3 regions of the Mesorhizobium sp. M0047 genome follow, and region 3 is predicted to be linked to each of the others. Evidence: riboswitches for the same ligand, from Rfam matches in the RefSeq annotation. Region 3 holds a riboswitch; each other region holds the start of a gene.
What was found. Region 3 has a riboswitch for cobalamin ahead of NKJ89_RS13235 (DUF1636 family protein). Riboswitches for the same ligand answer to the same signal wherever they lie in the genome.

Region 1 (7,056 bases), on a different contig from region 3:
CGGGCTTGCCTTGACGGCATTCACCGTCATCGAGATCGCCACCGGCATTTTCCAGAAGCTCAGCTTGGGGAAGGCCAGTAAGGTTCCTGAGGTAACGGAGAACTCGCGGCGTCCGTCGGAGCACTTGACTTGCGATCACGTCCCACGATGCCGAATGCGGGCAGACTGGTTCGCCATTGGTATGGGACCAGCGGAATTGGCAGCAGGGCTTCATCTTCGTCAATCTCGACGAGGCGCCGGATGTGGAGCCCGGCATTCGCGGATGTCAGGAAGTGCTCGCCTGGCTGGTATTCACATCGCGGTCTGGCTTCCACGATTTTGGGATCGTCGAGGGCAACGAGGAAGGGATTCAAAAACGGGCCCTGACGGGCGGAAAGGGACTATCCCGCCCTCTCCGATCTCCGTGTCAAAACTCTTCGGCAGACGCAGGATCGCATCACGGGGCCCGGCAGCCTTGGCGGCAGCGACATAGTTTCAGTTCATTTCAACAGGTGCTGGCATCTACTGGGTGTATCTCTTATCCGAACAATCCAACAATTACCGCAAGCACGGTCCGCTCGATCGGGTCGCCAGCTATTTTCGCGATAAGCCGGTTCTTGAGGGCGCCGAAGCCGAAACGCGACAATCGGTCGCCATTTGCTCTGACGCTCGTCAGATTCTCGTCAGCAGGGGGTGTGCCAATCTGGGAATGCCAGTTGCTCCATCATGGGGAATATTCAACGGAGGCATGAAATGGACGCATTGAACAACGCCAACTCGCCGCGCCGGAACCTCACATGGCAAACTGGGGCTGTTCACGAACTAATCGCTTTTGAACAACCCCTGAGAGACTTGCCACAGGAGCGAGAACAACAAGCCGAAGTTGGCCCGTCCCGTCCTGTTGTCTCAGCCGCAGACCAGCGCTTCAACACGGCGGCCCAGCAGCCACATAGGAGTCTTATCGCAATTTCCAACCGCGGTGCGACTGTCAATTCTGATCAGCCCAAGACAGGCGGGCTTTCGGCGGCCCTGGAGTGCGTCGTGGAGCGTACCGGCGCGGTCTGGGTAGGTTTTTCCGAGCATCTTGGCGACGGGGATAAGCAACAGGTGCCCCTCGTGCAGCGTGGCAAAGGTCAAATCGGGTGGCTCGATGGGCCGGCAGCGGACTATTCTCGGTACTATCAAGGTTTTGCAAATTCAATATTGTGGCCGGCGCTCCACTCGCTGCCGGACCGGATCTCAGGCTCGGAAGAGGATTATAAAAGTTATCGCGACGTCAATGCCTTCATGGCGCGCGCGGTGTCCGAATTGGGAGATAACGCAGTCTACTGGGTTCATGACTACCATTTCCTGCCGCTCGGCGCTGATTTGCACAGACTCGGCATTGACCGGCCGATCGGCCATTTCCTGCATACGCCATGGCCCGAGTCTGACATGATGGAGCGCGTGCCCAATTCTGGCGAGCTAATGAAATGTATGCTCGAGTATGATCTGCTCGGTTTCCAGACCGACCGTGATGTGAGCAATTTCCTCGCCTGTGTCCAATCTCATTTGGGGCTGGAGAGCAAGAACGGGGTCGTTTTCTCGGACCATGGCCAGACGCAATGCCAAAATTTTCCTATAGGTATCGATCCGAAGCAATTCGAACAGTGTGCCGCAGATTCGCTTGAGGCGCAGAAAGCCTACATTTCGCAGTTGAAACTTGGTGGAGCAAAGCTAGTTATCGGCGTCGATCGGCTCGACTACACCAAGGGCATCGACAATCGGATTAAAGCTTTCGATCTGCTGGCAGTCGAGCCGCAACGTGTCTCGCTCTTGCAAATCGCAACTCCCTCACGTGGCGACATCCAAGCGTACAGCGAATATCGGCGCGACGTCGAAAGACTCGTCAATCAAGTCAACAACCGGCATGGCACGGACGAGTGGATGCCGATTATCTATGAGAACAGGTCGTTCACCCAAGCTGAGATCGCGGGTCTTTACAGAGCCGCGCGTGTTTGCGTTGTGACGCCGTTGCGCGATGGCATGAATCTTGTGGCGAAAGAATACATTGCTGCACAAGATCCGAGCGACCCTGGCGTTCTGGTGTTATCGAAGTTTGCCGGCGCGGCCGAAGACTTCGGCGAGGACGCCCTGCTGGTAAATCCGAGGCTCTCCGACGAGATAGCTACCGCGATCTCAAGAGCGGCCAGCATGCCGCGCGAAGAACGCATCCAACGCTGGCGGAGGATGATGGACAAACTTGAAGCGTATACGATCCACCATTGGTCAGCGGACTTCGTTCGGCAACTGGACAGCAGCCGGGTTACGGTCCCTGCGGATCACTTCCACTATGTTGGCTTGGGCTGGATCAGCGAGGCCCAAATGCCTTCGTATCGGACCGAGCCAGAATTGCACACCGCGCTGACGCGTGCACTGGATAAAAACTGGGTCCTGCCGATCGTATGATGCAGAATATGAAGCACGCGAGCTTTGCCTGCATTTGCGCATCCCTCAATGCCGAGCGCTTGGAGAGAGAGATACTTATCCTGACCGCCTGAATGCGGCTTAAGCGGCTTATCGGGACCACAGTCGGGCTTTGCATCAGACCCTTGAGCCAGGCTCCGTCAGTGTGGTCTCTTGCCGCCGAGCGGAGTCATCACGATTGCCTAGTCACCCGTGATGACGACTGGCGTGCCAATTCCCCTCGGACCACGGTTTGGCGCTCACTCCGAGAAAACCGCTTCTACCACGCACGCACGGCTTGCGGCCGCATCGTTAAACATCGCCACCAATGCGATCTTCTGCATTCTAATGACGTTGTCACGCGCTTGAAGTCTTGTCCGAAATCCTTCATCGGCGACCTGCGAGGGATGTCGCAGCCCGACAGGGATCCATTAGTTGGACAATGGTGGCAGCGGAGCAGCGCCGCCAATGGGCGACTGAATATTTCACAATGTTAGACAAGCGTAAAAGCGAAATCACATAACGACATAAACATTTCGTTATGCGTCATTGACAAAAGAGCGGACTGCTGTGATTGTCTGCGTGTCGTGGTTCTCGCGTGCGGCGCTGCCGCAGCGGAGCTAAGAGGGAAGCCGGTGCAATGCCGGCGCTGCCCCCGCAACTGTTAGCGGCGAGCCAATCCCACTCATGTCACTGAGGCGAATACCCTCAGGAAGACGGGTAGAGGCTATGACCCCGCGAGCCAGGAGACCTGCCACGGCGAATTACGTCCACGGGCGGGGTGTCTCGGTGGCCGCTGCAAGCCGGCGTTCGTGCCGGCCTGCTAGCGCCTTCCTTGTCATCGACGCCCCAACCATCGGGGTATGACATGACTGACTCTCAGGAAATTCCTGTAGCAACGCTCGGCGTGCCGCGCTTCGGTCGTCGGCGAGAACTGAAATTCGCGCTTGAAAGCTACTGGTCCGGAACATCGTCCGCTGGCGACCTTCTCACGACGTCGAAGGCGCTCCGTGCCGCTAGCTGGGAAGAGCAGCGCCATCGCGGCGTGTCGAAAATCCCGTCGAACGACTTCTCGCTTTACGACCATGTGCTCGACACCGCAGCCATGGTCGGGGCCGTTCCATCCCGTTACGGCTGGAATAGCGGCGAGGTCCCACTTGACATCTACTTCGCAATGGCGCGCGGCAACCAGGGTCAGACGGAGGATTGTGGACACGCTGGTCACCAGGAGGAGGCTCATGGACCTGGTGTAACCGCGATGGAAATGACCAAGTGGTTTGACACCAACTACCACTACATTGTGCCGGAACTCGATGATGATCAGACGTTCGCCCTCTCGTCATCGAAGCCGGTCGATTACTTCCTCGAGGCTAAAGCTCTCGGCATCCACACACGCCCAGTCATCCTTGGACCCATCACCTTCCTCAAGCTGGCGAAATCGCCTGCCGAGGGGTTCGGTCCCATCGCGCTCCTACCGCGGCTGCTGCCCGTTTACGAGCAAGTCCTGCAGAGGCTGAAGCTGTCGGGAGCCGACTGGGTGCAGATCGATGAGCCAGCGCTTGTCCTCGATCTGAACCCGAACGAACGAGCTGCGTTCCAATTCGCCTATGGCCAGCTGTCGAAAGCCGCGCCCGAGCTGAAGATCATGCTGGCTACGTATTTCGGGTCGCTGGGAGACAATCTCGAAACCGCGGTTTCTCTACCCTTGGCCGGGCTGCATATTGATCTCGTGCGCGCTCCCGAGCAGCTGGAAACGGTGGGTCGGCTCGCTCCGAAGGATCTGGTGCTCTCGCTTGGCTTGATCGATGGCCGCAACGTCTGGCGTGCGAACCTGCCCGCCATTCTCGACCGCATCAAACCGATCGTCGCCGGCTGGCCCTTGGACCGCGTCGAGATCGCGCCTTCTTGCTCGATGCTGCATGTGCCGATCGATCTGCGCATGGAGACGGAACTCGACGCCGACATCAGGTCGTGGCTCGCCTTCGCGGCCCAGAAGACCGACGAGCTGGTCTTGCTGGCCCGGGCCCTGTCCCAAGGCAGGGATGCGGTGGCAGGCGCGTTGAAAGCGTCTGCCGAGGCTGCCGCCACGCGCGTGACATCCACGAGGATCCATGACCCGCTTGTTCAGGGGCGGATCGCTAGCATTGAGGACAGCGCGAAGCGACGAGAGAGCGCATTTGGCGAGCGCTCCAGAGTCCAAGCCGGCTCACTCGGGCTGCCGCCGTTCCCGACGACGACCATCGGGTCCTTCCCGCAGACGCCGCAGGTACGCAAGGCGCGGGCCGCTCATGCGAAGGGCCAGCTGAGCTATGTCGACTATGAGACGTTCCTGAAGAAGGAGATCGAGGCTGCAATTCGCTGGCAGGAAGAGATCGGGCTGGACGTGCTGGTGCACGGTGAGTTCGAGCGAAACGACATGGTACAGCATTTCGGCGAGCAGTTGTCCGGCTTCGCGCTCACCCAGCATGCCTGGGTACAAAGCTATGGGTCGCGCTACGTGCGTCCCCCCATCATTTTCGGCGACGTATCGAGGCGCAATCCGATGACAGTGCGCTGGTGGCAATTCGCCCAGTCGCTTACGGAAAAGCCCGTGAAGGGAATGCTCACAGGCCCAGTCACCATTCTCAACTGGTCTTTTGTTCGCGACGACGTACCCCGCTCCGAAGCCTGCCGCCAGATCGCGCTCGCCATCCGCGACGAAGTGACGGATCTCGAAAGGTCCGGCGCAAGGATGGTCCAGATCGATGAGGCCGCCTTTCGCGAAGGATTGCCACTGCGCCAATCTGATTGGAAAGTCTATCTCGACTGGGCTGTCGAATGTTTCCGGATCGCTTCAACGGGTGTAAAGGACGCGACTCAAATTCATACCCACATGTGCTATTCGGAGTTCAACGAGATCATTCAGGCGATCGCTGGAATGGATGCGGATGTCATTTCGATTGAGACGTCGCGCTCGAAGATGGAACTGTTGGACGCCTTCACGAGCTCCAAATATCCGAACGAAATCGGTCCCGGCGTCTATGATATTCACTCACCACGCGTCCCGGAAGTCGGCGAGATTTCGGACTTAGTCATGCTTGCCCGCGAGCGACTGTCCGACGGCCAACTGTGGATAAACCCGGACTGTGGCCTCAAAACACGCAAATGGGAGGAGGTCCGCCCTGCCCTCATTAACATGGTCGCTGCAGCACGCGCGCTCCGGCAGAAAGTGCAGGCGTGAGGCTTCTCTTGCTCACCGTGTGGGGAGTTGCCGACTGGCGGATGTCGGCCGGGAATATGCCAAACCGATCACACTCTTGGAAATAAGCCACTCGGCGAAAATGTGCGATTTTTCTTCGGCACGTGTCCTCATCCCGCAGAAATAATGAATGTGACACTACGCTATAGTATTGGTCCTTGGGAACATACAGGCCCCGCGCCTCGAACAAATCGTACACACGTCGTTTCTCAAAGTAGACTGCTTGGCAAGTTCGCTCAGGCGGCGACAATATATGGTGCTGCGCGTCTGTCCGCTTCCCCAGTTGATTCGCGCAGACTACGGGCGAAGTGGCAGTTTTCGGGTATTGCTAGCCTCCCGCCAATTCGGAGATGAACGTGGCAATTCGTGTGGCCCAAGTAAAAGCCGCAATCATTTTCGATTGCGACGTCCGCAGCCAGTTGGCCCTTATTTTCCTGTGATCTGCGTTACAGGCCGGGGCGTTGTCGCCGTTTCGGAGGGTAGGATGGGATAAGCGACCTCGGGTGCCTCTCCGGTCAGCGAGTTGAGGAAGGCAACAAGCAGGTCAACTTCTTCGTCCGCCAGTACTACGCCAAGCTGGGTGGTCCCCATGATGGCGACGGCCTGTTTCAGATCCCAAACCTTGCCCGAATGAAAGTATGGCGCGGTGAGTGCAACGTTGCGCAGCGGCGCCACGCGGAAAACATAGTAGTCATCGGCTGCATTGGTGACCGCAAATCGGCCCTTGTCTTTGTCCGGCAGGACCTCGGCGCTGGGCTGTTCCACGAGGCCGAATGGGAAATAGGCTTGCCCACCAACGTTGATGCCGGCATGGCAGGACGAGCAGCCTTTGTCCATGAAAAGCGCCAGGCCCTGTTTCTGTTCGGAAGTCATGGCAAGCTCATCACCATTCAGGAAGCTGTCGAACGGGGCCGGTGTGACCAGTGTCGCCTCGAAGGCTTCGATCGCCTTGGCGAAGTTGTCGAAGGTGACCCGATCGGCTTCAGCCGGAAAAGCTGCATCGAACCACTCGACATATTGCGGCATGGACTTGAGCGTGGCGATGACTTGGTCCGGTGTATTGGCCATTTCGATGCCGGCTTGGACCGGTCCCTTCGCCTGAGCCTTCAGGTCTGCGGCACGACCATCCCAGAACTGAGCGATGTTGAAGACAGCGTTCAGTACAGTCGGCGCGTTGCGCTGTCCCTTCTGCCAACCATGGCCGATCGAGGTTTCGTGATTGTCGTCGCCGCCGGTGGCCAGGTTGTGGCACGAGTTGCACGACAAGACGCCTGACGCCGAGACGCGTGGATCGAAGAACAGTGCCTTGCCGAGAGCGATCTTTTCCGGGGTGATCGGGTTGTTGGCGACTGTCGGCGTGGTGGATGGCAAAGCCCTGAAGGTGGCCAATGCCG
Region 2 (7,056 bases), on a different contig from region 3:
GTTTGCCATCTTCCAGTTCCTATGGGTATGGAACGATCTGCTGGTGGCGATGGTTTTCCTGGGTACAGAGGCAGACCAGATCGTGCTGACCGCCAAGCTCAATGCGCTGTTGGGCTCACGCGGTGGCGACTGGGAGATTCTGACGACATCGGCTTTCGTGACCATAATCGTGCCGCTGATCGTCTTCTTCTCGCTGCAGCGCTATTTTGTCCGCGGGCTGCTTGCCGGCTCGGTGAAAGGAGGCTGAGACGATGCAATCCGCTTTGAAGGCCAGCTCGAAACCTGACCTCGCCATCGATCGCGACTGGTGGCGCGGTGCTGTGATCTACCAGATCTACCCGCGCAGCTACCAGGACTCGAACGGCGACGGCATCGGCGACCTCAAGGGGATCATCGGCCGCCTCCCCTACATTGCGGCACTCGGTGCGGACGCCATCTGGATTTCGCCGTTCTTCAAATCGCCGATGAAGGATTTCGGCTATGACGTCACCGACTACCGCGACGTCGATCCGATGTTCGGCACGCTGGCCGACTTCGACGCGCTGACCGCCGAGGCACACAGGCTGGGCTTGAAGGTGATGATCGACGAAGTGCTGTCGCACACCGCCGACAACCACCCGTGGTTCAAGGAAAGCCGGTCGAGCCGCAACAACCCGAAGGCCGACTGGTACGTCTGGGCGGACGCCAGGCCGGACGGCACGCCACCCAACAACTGGCTGTCGATCTTCGGCGGCTCGGCCTGGCAATGGGATACCAGCCGCCAGCAATATTACCTGCATAATTTCCTGGCCGAGCAGCCCGACCTCAACTTCCACAGCCGCCAAGTCCAGGATGCGTTGCTGGACGTCACCCGCTTCTGGCTGGAGCGTGGCGTCGACGGTTTTCGGCTCGACACCATCAATTTTTACTTCCACAGCCAGGGCCTGGAAAACAATCCGCCGCTGCCGCCGGAAGAGCGCAACGACCAGACCGCACCAGCGGTCAACCCCTACAACTATCAGGACCATCTCTACGACAAGAGCCGCCCGGAGAACCTCGGCTTCCTCGAGCGCTTCCGCGCCCTGCTCGATGAATATCCGGCAACAGCCGCGGTCGGCGAGGTCGGCGATTCGCAGCGCGGACTGGACGTGGTGGCTGCCTACACGGCCGGCGGCAAGCGCGTGCACATGTGCTACTCCTTCGACTTCCTGGCGCCGGAAAAGATCAGTGCGGCCAAGGTCCGCTCGGTGCTGGAATCCTTCGGCAAGGTCGCCAGCGACGGCTGGTCGTGCTGGGCCTTCTCCAACCACGACGTGATGCGCCCGGCCTCGCGCTGGGCGGCCGGCGAATCCGATCCGACCGCCTACCTCAAGGTCATCTCGGCGTTGTTGATGTCGTTGCGTGGTTCGGTCTGCATCTATCAAGGCGAAGAGCTTGGGCTCGCCGAAGCGGAGCTGCGCTTCGAGGACTTGCAGGACCCCTACGGCATCCGCTTCTGGCCGGAATTCAAAGGCCGCGATGGCTGCCGAACGCCGATGGTGTGGGACGGCAGCGCCAAGAATGGCGGATTCTCCCCGGCAAAGCCCTGGCTGCCGGTGCCGACCAAGCATCTGTCGCAAGCTGTCAATGTCCAGCAGGGCGACGAGAATTCGCTGCTTGAGCACTATCGTCGCTTTCTCACCTTCCGGCGAGCCCACACGGCACTTGTCAAGGGTGACATCACCTTCATCGAAAGCGATGGCGACACCGTCGCCTTCACCCGCCGCGCAGGCAACGAGCAGGTCGTCTGCGCCTTCAATCTGGGAGCCGGGCCAACCAAGGTTGACCTTGGCAGCCGATCGCCGCAACCTTTGCCCGGGCATGGATTTTCGGGGCAGGCAAGCAGCGGTTCCATCGAGCTTGGCGGCTACGGCGCCTGGTTCGGGCGCGTCGACTGAATTTCAAATCACTGGAGGAAACCAATGGCCGATGTCACGCTAAGGCAAGTGAAGAAGTCCTACGGCAATCTGAACATTCTCCACGGCATCGACCTCGATATCAAGTCGGGCGAATTTATCGTCTTTGTCGGTCCGTCGGGCTGCGGCAAGTCGACATTGCTGAGGTCGATCGCCGGGCTCGAGGAAATCACCTCCGGCGAGCTCAGAATAGCCGGCGAGGTCGTGAACGACGTGCCGCCGTCGAAGCGGGGCATCGCCATGGTGTTCCAGTCCTACGCGCTGTACCCGCACATGACCGTCTACGACAACATGGCGTTCTCGATGAAGATCGGGAAGGAGAACAAGGCCGAGATCGACCGGCGCGTACGCCAGGCGGCGGAAATCCTGCAGTTGACGAAATATCTCGACCGCTTGCCCAAGGCGATGTCGGGCGGACAGCGCCAGCGCGTCGCCATTGGCCGCGCCATCGTGCGCAATCCGAAGGTGTTCCTGTTTGACGAGCCGCTGTCGAACCTTGACGCCGCACTTCGCGTCGCCACCCGCATCGAAATCGCCAAGCTCAAGGAATCGATGCCCGCCACGACCATGATCTACGTCACCCATGACCAGGTCGAGGCGATGACGCTGGCCGACCGCATCGTTGTGCTCAAGGAAGGCCATATCGAGCAGGTCGGCACGCCTATGGATCTCTACAAGAAGCCCGGCAATCTGTTCGTTGCCCAGTTCATCGGCTCGCCGGCCATGAACATCCTGCCGGCGACCATCGAAAGGACCGGAAACCCGACTGTCGTCAGCCATGTCGGCGGGCGCAAGGCAACCGTGCCGATCACGACCCCTGCTTCGGCAAAGGGCGCCGCGGTGAGCTTTGGCGTGCGGCCGGAGGACCTGATCATTGCCAGCGGTGCGGACTATCTGTTCGAAGGGACGGTCGACTATGTCGAGCAGCTCGGCGAGGTCCAGCTTGTCTATGTCGACATCGGCCGCGCCGATCTGCCACTGGTGACCAAGCTGCCCGGCAATGTCGAGGTCAAGCGCGGCTCGACATTGCGGCTGAGCGCCAATGCCGAAGACCTGCATATCTTCGACACGGATGGGCGGTCCTTCGCGCTTCACGAAGCAGAGGCTAAGGCGGCCTGAGGTTCCATGATGAGACTGCACGTTGCAAAAACAAGAGCGGCGGGCCTGCCCGCCGCTCTTGTTTGGAGATCAGCTTCGGCTGTTAGCGGCCGAAGAGATTCCGGTCGCTGCCCTGAGGGGCGGACTTCGGTACGTCGCCCGACGAATTGAGCAGCTTGTAGACCGGCGAACCGGTGTCGCGCACCGAAGACGTCGGCGTGGTGTCGACGTTGGAGGTCGCCAGCTTGTTGATATCGGTGCCACCAACGTTGTCGTTGCGGGCATAGGCGCTGCCGGCGGCAATCAGAAGAGCGGCGGCAGTAAGAACAATCTTTTTCATTTTTGACACTCCGTATTCTCGAATTCGATGCTGCGGGTTAACCCGCAGCATCGCTGTCGGATGTTGGTTTTGATCGGATGTTAGTTGTTGCCGAACAGGTTGCGGTCGCTGCCATGGTTGACAGGCGCCTGCGTGGCCGGCTCCGACTTCTTGACGGAAGCCGTGTACGAGCTGTCGACGGCGGTGGTGGCAGGCTGGTTGGCGCCGTTCGAACCATAGTTGTCGCTAGCGGCGAAAGCGCTACCCGAGATGGCCAGAACAGCGGCGGTAGCAAGAATGATCTTCTTCATTTCAAGTCTCCTGAATTTTCTGGATTTCGCCAGGACGGCGGGCGAACCCGCTGTCAACTGGGAATTGGTTGTTAGTGGCCGAAGAGGTTACGGTCGCTGCCCTGGGCAGGCGTCTGAGCAGCCGGTTCCGACTTCTTGACCGAAGCGGTGTACGAGCTGTCGACGGCAGTGGCTGCCGGGGCGTTCGAACCGTAGTGGTCGCTGCCATTAGCGAAGGCGCTGCCGGAAATGGCCAGAACGGCGGCGGCAGTGAGAATGATCTTTTTCATTTTTTGTACTCCAGTATCTTCTTTTTCGTCCGTCTAGCGGCGTGTCTTGGAAATGAAATCGCGTCGTTCGGACAGCCCCGATGTGGGAGGGCATCCTCGCCTTTTCCAATCACGAAGTTGTTTCGTGTGGACCATGATTCCGCTACTTGAAATTGTGCCAAGGGCTTCCACACGCTACTTATTATTTATATTTTTCAATGGTTTAAGCAAAACCGTCCGCTGGATCACTAACTGTTGCCAAGGCCCGGCGTTCACAACGTCCTGCACGCACCGTCAACAGAAACGAACCGTTCGGTTCGATTTTAGAATCAGCTAATAGTCACTTTTCGAAACCGTTAGCCTTTTTTGGCCGCCAGCAAGGGTTGGCTTTCGAGGAGATTGCAAGTGGCGATGGCTGCCGAAGAGATAGGATTTCAGCCCGGCAATCGCCAACCCGAACGTTTCGCACGCGTGTCGCGCCGCATGGATACGATGTCGTTTTCATGCCGATGACGCGCCAGCGATCGTGGTTAGATCATGCCATCTCAGGTGCCGCTTCGTGACGACGGGGCGGAGAATTGGGAAGCCGGTCAAAATCCGGCGCTGCCCCCGCAACGGTGGTGGAGTTCAAGTCGCAACGGGAGACCACTGGGCAACTGCCTGGGAAGGTGTCGCGATCGTCCGCAAGGACAACTCCAAAGCCCGGAAACCAGCCCGAGATTTCTAGACTCGACTGATCGCGGTGGGCGATCAAGAGGTGGATAGTGCATGCACGGCGCCTCGCCGGCCTGCGTCCAATCCTTCCTCCGTCACCACCAGTTCAGTCCTTAGATAACGAGGACAGGACATGGATATTCGCAACGACATGCTGAGGCTCTTGAACAGCCGTCGGCAAGGCTTTTCGCTAGAGCAGCCCTTCTACACCGATCCAGACTACTTCAAGCTGGACATGGAGCTGATCTGGTATCGCGATTGGCTGTTCATCGGCCATGATTGCGAGCTGCCGAAGCCGGGCAGCTACATTACCGTGCAGATCGGCGACTATCCGGTTGTTCTTGTCCGTGACCAGCAAGGCAAGATCAACGCCTTCCACAATTCCTGCCGCCATCGCGGCAGTCGCGTCTGCAACACCGACAAGGGTACTGCGGCAAAGCTTGTCTGTCCCTATCACCAGTGGACCTATGAGCTCGACGGCCGCTTGCTGTTCGCCCGTCAGATGGCCGACGGTTTCGACAAGAGTGAGTTCAGTCTGAAGCCGGTCGCCTGCGAGAGCGTCGGCGGCTATATCTTCATCTGCCTGGCCAAGGAGCCAGCGGATTTCGCGCCGATGCGGGCGATGATCGAACCTTATCTGCTGCCGCACCGGTTGCGGGAAGCAAAGGTCGCCTTCGAGAGCACGATCATCGAGAAGGGCAACTGGAAGTTGGTCTGGGAAAACAACCGCGAGTGCTATCACTGCGTCGCCAATCATCCCGAGTTGTGCAAGACCTTCCCCGAGGCTCCGACCGTGACCGGCGTCAACGGCGCCGACAGCGACCCCGAAATGGTCGCGCATTGGGCCAAATGCGAGGCCGTCGGACTGCCGAGCATATTCCGCATCGATCCGGCCGGGCAGTATCGCGCCACCCGCGCGCCGCTGCTGCGCGATGCCGTCAGCTACACCATGAGCGGCAAGCTGGCGGTGAAGAAGAACCTCTCCGACGCTGTCTCCGCCGATCGCATCGGCACCTTGATGCACTATCACTATCCGACGACATGGAACCACATCCTTATCGATCACGCGGTGACGTTCCGGGTGGTGCCGATCAGCGCCACGGAAACGGCAGTGACGACGAAATGGCTGGTGCACAAGGACGCGGTCGAGGGTGTCGACTACACCATCGAAGACCTTACCCATGTGTGGACCGAAACCAACGACCAAGACCGCCGCATCGTTGAGGAAAATGCCCTCGGCATCCTGTCGCCCGCCTATGAACCAGGCCCCTATTCGGAGCTGCATGAGGGTGGCGTGATCCAGTTCGTCGAATGGTACGCGTCGTTCATCGGCCCGCGCCTCGCCGAAGGTGGAAGGCCGGCGCTGCGCAGCGTCGCCTAGTTGCATCACATGCACAAAACATGAGGGACAAGAGAGGATGAATGCGATGACGGATCTTGGCCTCTATCGCCATCTCGACCAGATGACGCCCTGGAACGACAGGCTGCAGGTGCTGGAGGTGATCGGCGTCAGCGACGAAGCGCCTGACGTCAAGACCTTCACCTTCCGCTCCGACAACCAGACCTGGTTCCGCTACAAGCCGGGCCAGTTCGTGACGTTGGAACTGCCGACTGCGGACGGGCCGCTGATGCGCACCTATACGCTGTCGTCCTCGCCATCGCGGCCGTTCTCGATCGCAGTGACGGTGAAGGCGCAAGCCGGCAGCACCGGCACGCGATGGATGTTTGACCATCTGACGCCCGGCTCGCACGTCAAGGCCTATGGGCCGACCGGCGATTTTTCGCTGCACAGTCACCCGGCGGCCAAATATCTGTTCATTTCGGCCGGATCCGGCGTGACGCCGATGATGTCGATGCTGCGCTGGCTGAACGACTGTGCGCCATGGACCGATGTCGGCTTCGTCAATTGCGCGCGCCGCCCGGAAGAGATCATTTTCCGCAAGGAGCTCGAACTGCTCGGCAGCCGCATGCCGGGCTTGTCGCTCGGTTTCATGATCGAGGAGCGTTCGAGCCGAGAGGGCTGGTTCGGCCATATGGGCCGCATCGACGCCATCAGGCTGCCGCTGCTGGCGCCCGATTTCCGCGAGCGCGAAATCTTCTGCTGCGGCCCCGATCCTTTCATGCGCGCCGTGCGCGGCATGCTGGACTCCGCCGGCTTCGACATGACGAAATACCATCAGGAGAGCTTTGCGGCGCCGGCCGTGGAGGAGATCCCGGCGCCGTTCGCTTTGCCGGCGGGAGACGACGCCGTCGCCCCGATCGAAGCCGTGACACCGATCCGATTCTCGCTTTCGGATGTCGATGCCGACTGCGTCGCCGGCCAAACCGTCCTGCAGACCGCGCGGGCCTCAGGCGTGCGGATTCCCGCTGCATGCGAGTTCGGCCTGTGCGGCACCTGCAAGGTGAAAAAGGTCGCGGGCGACGTCGAGATG
Region 3 (7,056 bases):
ATGGCGGCGGGTTTCAGGAAGGCCAGTGACGTTTCCACGAACGCCAGGGATGCTGGGTCCTTGAGGCTGGAGACGAAGATGGGGACGGGGTTGATGCCGCGCTGCCGCAGCGCCTCAAACAGCGCGTCGATGGGCGCGACATCGGCGGCCAGCAGCATCGAGCGGTAGAACAGGATGGGCACGACTGGGGCGTTGACGTTGTCAACGTCGAGTTCCGTCACACCCCCCTCTGTCCTGCCGGACATCTCCCCCGCAAGGGGGGAGATTGCGCCGTCATCAGGGATTTCGCCAATCGCGGATATCCGAGATAGATTCCTATCTGACGGGGCAGATGAGGAGCCGGCTTTGGTGACAGCCGATCTCCCCCCTTGCGGGGGAGATGTCCGGCAGGACAGAGGGGGGTGTGACGGAACGCCAACACTCGATGCGTCCGGCTTCTCCACAACTCCGCATGCGGGCTCGTAAAACCCAGCCTTCGGGACCGCGACCGGCTCGACGACAGGCTCATTCTGTCCCGCTAACCTTGCCAGCTTCCGCACCAGCGCGCTCATATTCGCCGGGCCGCCCTCGCGGAAATAGTCGAGCAAGCCGTCGAGTTCTTCGCGCGGCAGCGTCGAGGCTTCGATCAGCCTTAGGTCCTCGTCGCGGCATTCGCCAGGAAGCAGCGCCAGTTTTATACCGCGCGCCCGCGCCGTCGAGGCAAGCTGGTCGCAGCCGTAGCGCCACCAGTCGTAGCCGCCGAGGATGCGGACGAGGATGATTTTGGCGTGACGGGCGACGCTGTCGACCCAGAGGTCGACGGACATGGGATGGCGCAAGTCGCGCAGTGCCGCCAGCCGCATCGAGGGCAGGCGGTCGGCGTCGGCCTTCCACGCTGCCGCCAGTCCGGCGAGGTCGCTGTCGGTGAAGGACAGGGCCACGATATCCGCCGGCGTCTGCCGCAGATCGACCGGCTCGGCGAGGTCGTCGAGCGAGGCGGATGTCGTGGTTAGGATGTGCATCGCAACCTATGTCCGAAATCAGCCGGCGAGTATACGCTCGATAGCCGGGCGGTTCAGCCCCTTGAGGCCGATGACGACGAGGCGCGAGCGGCGGTCGTCCTGCGCCGTCCAGGCGCGGTCGTAGTAGTGGTTGACGCGCGGCCCGACGGCCTGCAGCAAAAGCCGCATCGGCTTGCCGCCGACCTCGACGAAGCCCTTCACGCGCAGCACGTTCTCTTCTTCGGCGGCGGTGGTGACTCGTTTCGCCAGTTCGTCCGGATTGGCTATCGAGGCAATATCGACGATGAATGTATCGAAGTCGTCATGCTCGTGGTCGAACGCGCCGTCGTGATGAGACTTGCGGTTTTCGATATCGTCCTCGACGGCGAGACCGAGGCCGAGCAGCACGGAGGGATCCACCTTGCCATGCGACGTCGGCACGATCTTCACCGCGCGGGCGGAGTGTTCGCCAATGATGGCATTGGCGCGGGCGGTGCCGGCGGCGTCCATCAGGTCGCTTTTGGACAGGATGATCAGGTCGGCACAGGCGATCTGGTCCTCGAACACCTCCTCGACCGGATCGTCGTGGTCGAGCGTCTCATCCTGAGCGCGCTGCGCCTGCAAGGCGTCCATGTCGTTGGCGACGCGTCCCTCGGCCAATGCCGGCCCGTCGACCACGGCGATGACGCCATCAACGGTGACGCGGCTTTTCACGCTCGGCCACTGGAAAGCCTGGACCAGCGGCTTGGGTAAAGCGAGGCCGGAGGTCTCGATCAGGATGTGATCGACCTTCGGCGTCAGCGCGAGGATCTGGTCGAGCGCCGGCACGAAATCGTCGGCGACGGTGCAGCAGATGCAGCCATTGGCCAGTTCGACGATGTTTTCCTCCGGGCAGGTGTCGATGCCGCAGCCCTTCAGGATCTCGCCGTCGATGCCGATGTCGCCGAACTCGTTGACGATGATGGCAATACGCTTGCCGCCGGCGTTTTCCAGGAGATGGCGGACCAGCGTCGTCTTACCGGCGCCGAGAAAGCCGGTGACGACGGTGCAGGGGACGCGGGAGACGGAAGCGGTCATTTCAGGTCCTTCAACAGGTCGAGGGGAGGGATGCGGGCAACAAGGCCGCGCTTCAGGCTATCGGGGCGGCCGCGCCATGGGATCAGGCCGTCCGTCGAAGTGGCGAAGAGTTTGGCTCCAGTGACCAGATCGGCGCCGCTGGTTGGTGTCAGGTCGCCGAAGACATAGCTCCAGCAGCCGTTGCGCAGGATGGCGGCGCTGAGCCGCCGCTTGCAATTGCCGAGACATTCGACGCTGCTGATGCGAATGTTGTCGCCCGACGCGGCGCGTCGCGTGTCGTCCGCCAGCAGTTCGCCGGCGCGGGGATGGGCGTCGGAGCCGGTTTCATCGCGGCAGGAGGCGCAGACGATCACGGTGACGCCAGCCAAGGCATCATCATGGCCGGACGAAACATCCGCTGTGCCAGCCGAAAAACTGCTGTCGTGGTCCAAAGATCGTGCTCCTTGCCCGGAAACCCGCCGGACGATCGGATTCTGTAGTCGCAGACGGCAGGTCTCCTGGCTCGCGGGTCATTGCCTTGGGTAGCCGCCTTCCCGGGATCACCCCAGTGGCTTTCGGCCTTGGCTCTTCGCTTACAGTTGCGGGGACAGCCGCGGATTTGGGATTTCGTCCCGCACCGCATTCCCTCTTAGCTCCTCTCGTTGAAGAGAAGAGACCGTCTGTACCGGATTTAGGCTTTTGCAGGCGGCGGTGTCAACGCGGCTTACGACACGGCGATTTCGGCCAGCGCCGGCCCCAAATCTCCGGCGGGCGTCACTTCCATGCGCTCAAGGCCAAGCCAGCCCTGCATCTGCTTCAATTCCTCGAAGAGCTGAGCAGCGGTTTCAGGCGGCGCACTGGACTCCGCATAGGCCGCATGGACGCGCAGGGCACCGGCCGGCCGGTCGGCCTTGAGGTCGACGCGCGCGACAATCCTGTCGCCGAGCAGGAACGGCAGGACATAATAGCCGTATTGCCGCTTGTCGGCCGGCGTGTAGATTTCGATGCGGTAGTGGAAATCGAACAGCCGCTCCGTGCGCGAGCGTTCGAAGACGACCGGATCGAACGGCGCCAGCAGGGCGCGTGCCTCGATCTTGCGCGGCAGACGGGCGTCCTTGTGAAGATAAGCCGGCTTGTCCCAGCCTTCGACGCGCACCGGCAGCAATTCGCCTGTTTCAACCAATTCCTCCAGCCGGCCTTTCATGTCGGCCGGCGAGAGGCGGAAATAGTCGCGCAAATCGCCTGATGTCGCGATGCCGTGGGCGCGGGCCGAAATGCGCAGCAATTCGCGGTGCGCGTCCTCGGCGGCGGGAACCGGCAGATCGAGGATCGCCTGCGGCAGCACGCGTTCGGGCAGGTCATAGAAGCGTTCGAAACCGCGACGGTGCGCCGTAGTGATGCGTCCGGCCCAGAACAGCCACTCGAAGGCATGCTTGGCATGGCTCCAGCCCCACCAGCCGCCCGAGCCCTTCTGGCCCTCGAGCGCGGAGGCGGCGGTCGGGCCGCGCTCGACGACCTGGCGGTAGATCTCTTCGACATAGGCGGCGTGCTCGCGGCCCCATTTGGCGAGGCCCAGATACATTTCGTCGCCGCGCTCGGCCCGTTGCATGCGCCAGCGCATCAGCGGGTATGTCTCGACCGGCAGGAAAGAGGCCTCATGCGCCCAATATTCGAAGACCGTGCGCTTGCGCGTCATGGCCGCATTGTCGAGCAAGGCGAGAGGGTAAGGGCCAAGGCGCGAATAGAGCGGCATATAATGAGCGCGCACCACCGCGCTGACGGAATCGATCTGCAGCAGACCGGTTCGAGCCAGCACGCGGGCAAAATGGCGGCGGTCGGGCGTAGCTGTTGGGCGGGGATCGAGAAAACCTTGGGCTGCAAGCGCGATGCGCCGGGCCATGGGGAGCGAGATCTTTTCCTTCATGCAGGCGTCACTCTGAGGGCGATGATGGGTGATTCCGGACAATGCTAGCAGGGTTTTGGCGCCAACCATGTCAGGAGAGAAAAGTGGAGTAAAAGGCGAAGGAAATCAAACAGGAGCGGATCGGACCAGTTTGCCGCGATAAGCCGTCCAGGTCAGTGTTTTGAACAAGGTTTGACTTGCTTCGCTGGAAGTGCTGCGCTAACCCTCGCCGCGTTGCAGCATAGGCCCTTAAAACGGTTCAGCGGTTAAACTGTCACGCTTCCGCATTAGGGTCCGGTGCTGTAATCAACGTGGATTGGCGCCAACGGAAAGCCGAGCATGAACGCACTCTTGAGCTCATACCTGCCCATCGTCCTGTTCATTGGCGTGGCGCTGGTTGTCGGCCTGGCGCTGCTGGCCGCACCCTTCCTGGTGGCTTACCGCAACCCCGATCCCGAAAAGCTTTCCGCCTACGAGTGCGGTTTCAACTCGTTCGACGACGCACGCATGAAGTTCGACATCCGATTCTACCTGGTGTCGATCCTGTTCATCATCTTCGACCTGGAAGTGGCCTTCCTGTTTCCGTGGGCGGTGTCGTTCTCGAAGATCGGAATGCTCGGCTTCTGGTCGATGATGGTGTTTCTGGCGGTGCTGACCATCGGCTTTGCCTATGAATGGAAAAAAGGAGCGCTGGAATGGGATTGAACGACAGTTCAGGCACCCTCGTCGCGCCGAAGCCCAAAGGTATCCTCGATCCCAATACCGGCCGGCCGGTAGGGGGAGACGATCCCTTCTTCCTCGAGATCAACAACGAACTGGCCGACAAGGGCTTTCTCGTTACGTCGACAGAGGCGCTGATCACCTGGGCACGCAGCGGTTCGCTGATGTTCATGACATTCGGTCTCGCCTGCTGCGCGGTTGAGATGATCCACACCTCGATGCCGCGCTATGACAGCGAGCGCTTCGGTGTCGCGCCGCGCGCGTCTCCGCGCCAGTCCGACATCATGATCGTCGCCGGCACGCTGACCAACAAGATGGCGCCGGCGTTGCGCAAGGTCTACGACCAGATGCCGGAACCGCGCTACGTCATCTCGATGGGCTCCTGCGCCAATGGCGGCGGCTACTACCACTATTCCTATTCGGTGGTGCGTGGCTGCGACCGCATCGTGCCGGTCGACATCTATGTGCCCGGCTGCCCGCCGAGCGCCGAAGCGCTGCTTTACGGCATTCTTCTCTTGCAGAAGAAGATCCGCCGCACCGGCACGATCGAACGGTAAATCCATGACCGCATCCCTGAGCGAACTGTCGACCCATCTCGGCGAGAAGCTGATCGACCGCGTGAATGACGCTGATATCGCCTATGGTGAGCTTACCATTGGCGTCGAGCCGCGCGATCTGGTCGAGGTCATGACCTTCCTGCGCGACGATGCGCGCTGCCAGTTCATCTCGATCATCGACGTCTGCGGCGCCGACTATCCGTCACGCGCCAAGCGCTTCGACGTCGTCTACCATCTTCTGTCGCCGAAGCAGAATGTGCGCATCCGCGTCAAGGTGCAGGCCGACGAGGAAACCATGGTGCCGTCGATCACCGGCGTCTTTCCGGGTGCCGACTGGTTCGAGCGCGAGACCTACGATCTCTACGGCGTGCTGTTCTCCGGCCATCCCGATCTACGGCGCCTGTTGACCGATTACGGTTTCGAAGGCCATCCGCTGCGCAAGGATTTCCCGCTGACCGGCTTCGTCGAGGTGCGCTACGACGACGAGGCCAAGCGCGTCATCTACGAGCCGGTCGAGCTCAAGCAGGAATTCCGCAATTTCGATTTTTTGTCCCCGTGGGAAGGTACTGATTACGTCCTGCCCGGGGACGAAAAGGCGAAACAGTGAATGGTGAATAGTGAATGGTGAATGGACAAGACGCCGGAAGCTATACGCGACTATCGCGATCTCATCGTCTGGAAAGAGGCGATGGATATCGCCGAGGAAATCTATGTTTTGACGCGCGCGTTTCCGCGCGAGGAATTGTATGGGATCACCTCCCAGATGCGACGTTGCGCGGTCTCAATCCCGGCAAATATCGCGGAGGGGTTTGGTCGCGCACAGCGGCGAACATTCATTCAGTTTCTTCGCATCGCACAAGGCTCGTTGAAGGAATTGGAAACACATACCATGCTGTGCATACGGATCGGGTTGTTGTCCCAGGAGCAGGCGGCGAAGCTGGAACCGAATTACACAAAACTCGGCAAGAGGCTGGTTTCGTTCGTCCGGTCTCTGGACCAGGATGGCGCATGACCATTCACCATTCACCATTCACCATTCACTCATCGCCAAGGGCGATCCATGGCTGAAACCTCCGTCCGCAATTTTAACATCAACTTTGGGCCTCAACACCCTGCGGCGCATGGTGTTTTGAGGTTGGTCCTTGAACTCGACGGCGAAGTCGTCGATCGCGTCGATCCGCATATCGGGCTCTTGCATCGCGGCACGGAAAAGCTGATCGAGGCCAAGACCTATCTGCAGGCGATCCCCTATCTCGACCGGCTCGACTATTGCGCGCCGATGAACCAGGAGCACGCCTTCGCGCTGGCTGCCGAGCGTCTGCTCGGCATCGAGGTGCCGAAGCGCGGCCAGCTGATCCGCGTGCTCTACTGCGAAATCGGCCGCATCATGTCGCACATCCTCAATGTGACGACGCAGGCGATGGACGTCGGTGCGCTGACGCCGCCGCTGTGGGGCTTCGTCGAGCGCGAAAAGCTGATGGTGTTCTATGAGCGCGCCTCCGGTTCGCGCATGCATGCCGCCTATTTCCGTCCGGGTGGTGTCCATCAGGACCTGCCGCAGAAGCTGGTCGAGGATATCGGCAAATGGATCGATCCGTTCCTCAAGTCGATCGACGACCTTGATCAACTGCTGACCGGCAATCGCATCTTCAAACAGCGCAATGTCGATATCGGCATCGTAACGCTGGCCGATGCCTGGGCCTGGGGTTTTTCCGGAGTCATGGTGCGCGGCTCGGGCGCTCCTTGGGATCTGCGCAAGTCGCAACCCTATGAATGCTATTCGGAAATGGATTTCGACATTCCGATCGGCAAGAACGGCGACTGCTTCGACCGTTACCTC

Region 1: it holds a riboswitch for cobalamin, as region 3 does, so the genes downstream of both, metE (5-methyltetrahydropteroyltriglutamate--homocysteine S-methyltransferase) here and NKJ89_RS13235 (DUF1636 family protein) in region 3, are expected to answer to the same signal.
Region 2: it holds a riboswitch for cobalamin, as region 3 does, so the genes downstream of both, NKJ89_RS14150 (aromatic ring-hydroxylating oxygenase subunit alpha) here and NKJ89_RS13235 (DUF1636 family protein) in region 3, are expected to answer to the same signal.

Annotation. Positions count from the first base shown of each region.
Region 1 is NZ_JAMYUW010000042.1:19,814-26,869, reverse strand. It holds gene NKJ89_RS28750 (alpha,alpha-trehalose-phosphate synthase (UDP-forming)) at 733-2,427, shown strand; cobalamin riboswitch at 2,996-3,197, shown strand; gene metE (5-methyltetrahydropteroyltriglutamate--homocysteine S-methyltransferase) at 3,293-5,644, shown strand; gene NKJ89_RS28740 (cytochrome-c peroxidase) at 6,089-7,056, opposite strand, start outside.
Region 2 is NZ_JAMYUW010000012.1:89,100-96,155, reverse strand. It holds gene NKJ89_RS14180 (carbohydrate ABC transporter permease) at 1-247, shown strand, start outside; gene bglA (beta-galactosidase BglA) at 252-1,916, shown strand; gene NKJ89_RS14170 (ABC transporter ATP-binding protein) at 1,941-3,053, shown strand; gene NKJ89_RS14165 (DUF680 domain-containing protein) at 3,136-3,372, opposite strand; gene NKJ89_RS14160 (DUF680 domain-containing protein) at 3,453-3,662, opposite strand; gene NKJ89_RS14155 (DUF680 domain-containing protein) at 3,734-3,931, opposite strand; cobalamin riboswitch at 4,441-4,642, shown strand; gene NKJ89_RS14150 (aromatic ring-hydroxylating oxygenase subunit alpha) at 4,758-6,005, shown strand; gene NKJ89_RS14145 (FAD-binding oxidoreductase) at 6,052-7,056, shown strand, end outside.
Region 3 is NZ_JAMYUW010000011.1:107,807-114,862, reverse strand. It holds gene NKJ89_RS13245 (cobaltochelatase subunit CobN) at 1-1,001, opposite strand, end outside; gene cobW (cobalamin biosynthesis protein CobW) at 1,020-2,057, opposite strand; gene NKJ89_RS13235 (DUF1636 family protein) at 2,054-2,488, opposite strand; cobalamin riboswitch at 2,528-2,732, opposite strand; gene NKJ89_RS13230 (winged helix-turn-helix domain-containing protein) at 2,761-3,960, opposite strand; gene NKJ89_RS13225 (NADH-quinone oxidoreductase subunit A) at 4,279-4,644, shown strand; gene NKJ89_RS13220 (NuoB/complex I 20 kDa subunit family protein) at 4,635-5,216, shown strand; gene NKJ89_RS13215 (NADH-quinone oxidoreductase subunit C) at 5,221-5,823, shown strand; gene NKJ89_RS13210 (four helix bundle protein) at 5,845-6,228, shown strand; gene NKJ89_RS13205 (NADH-quinone oxidoreductase subunit D) at 6,277-7,056, shown strand, end outside.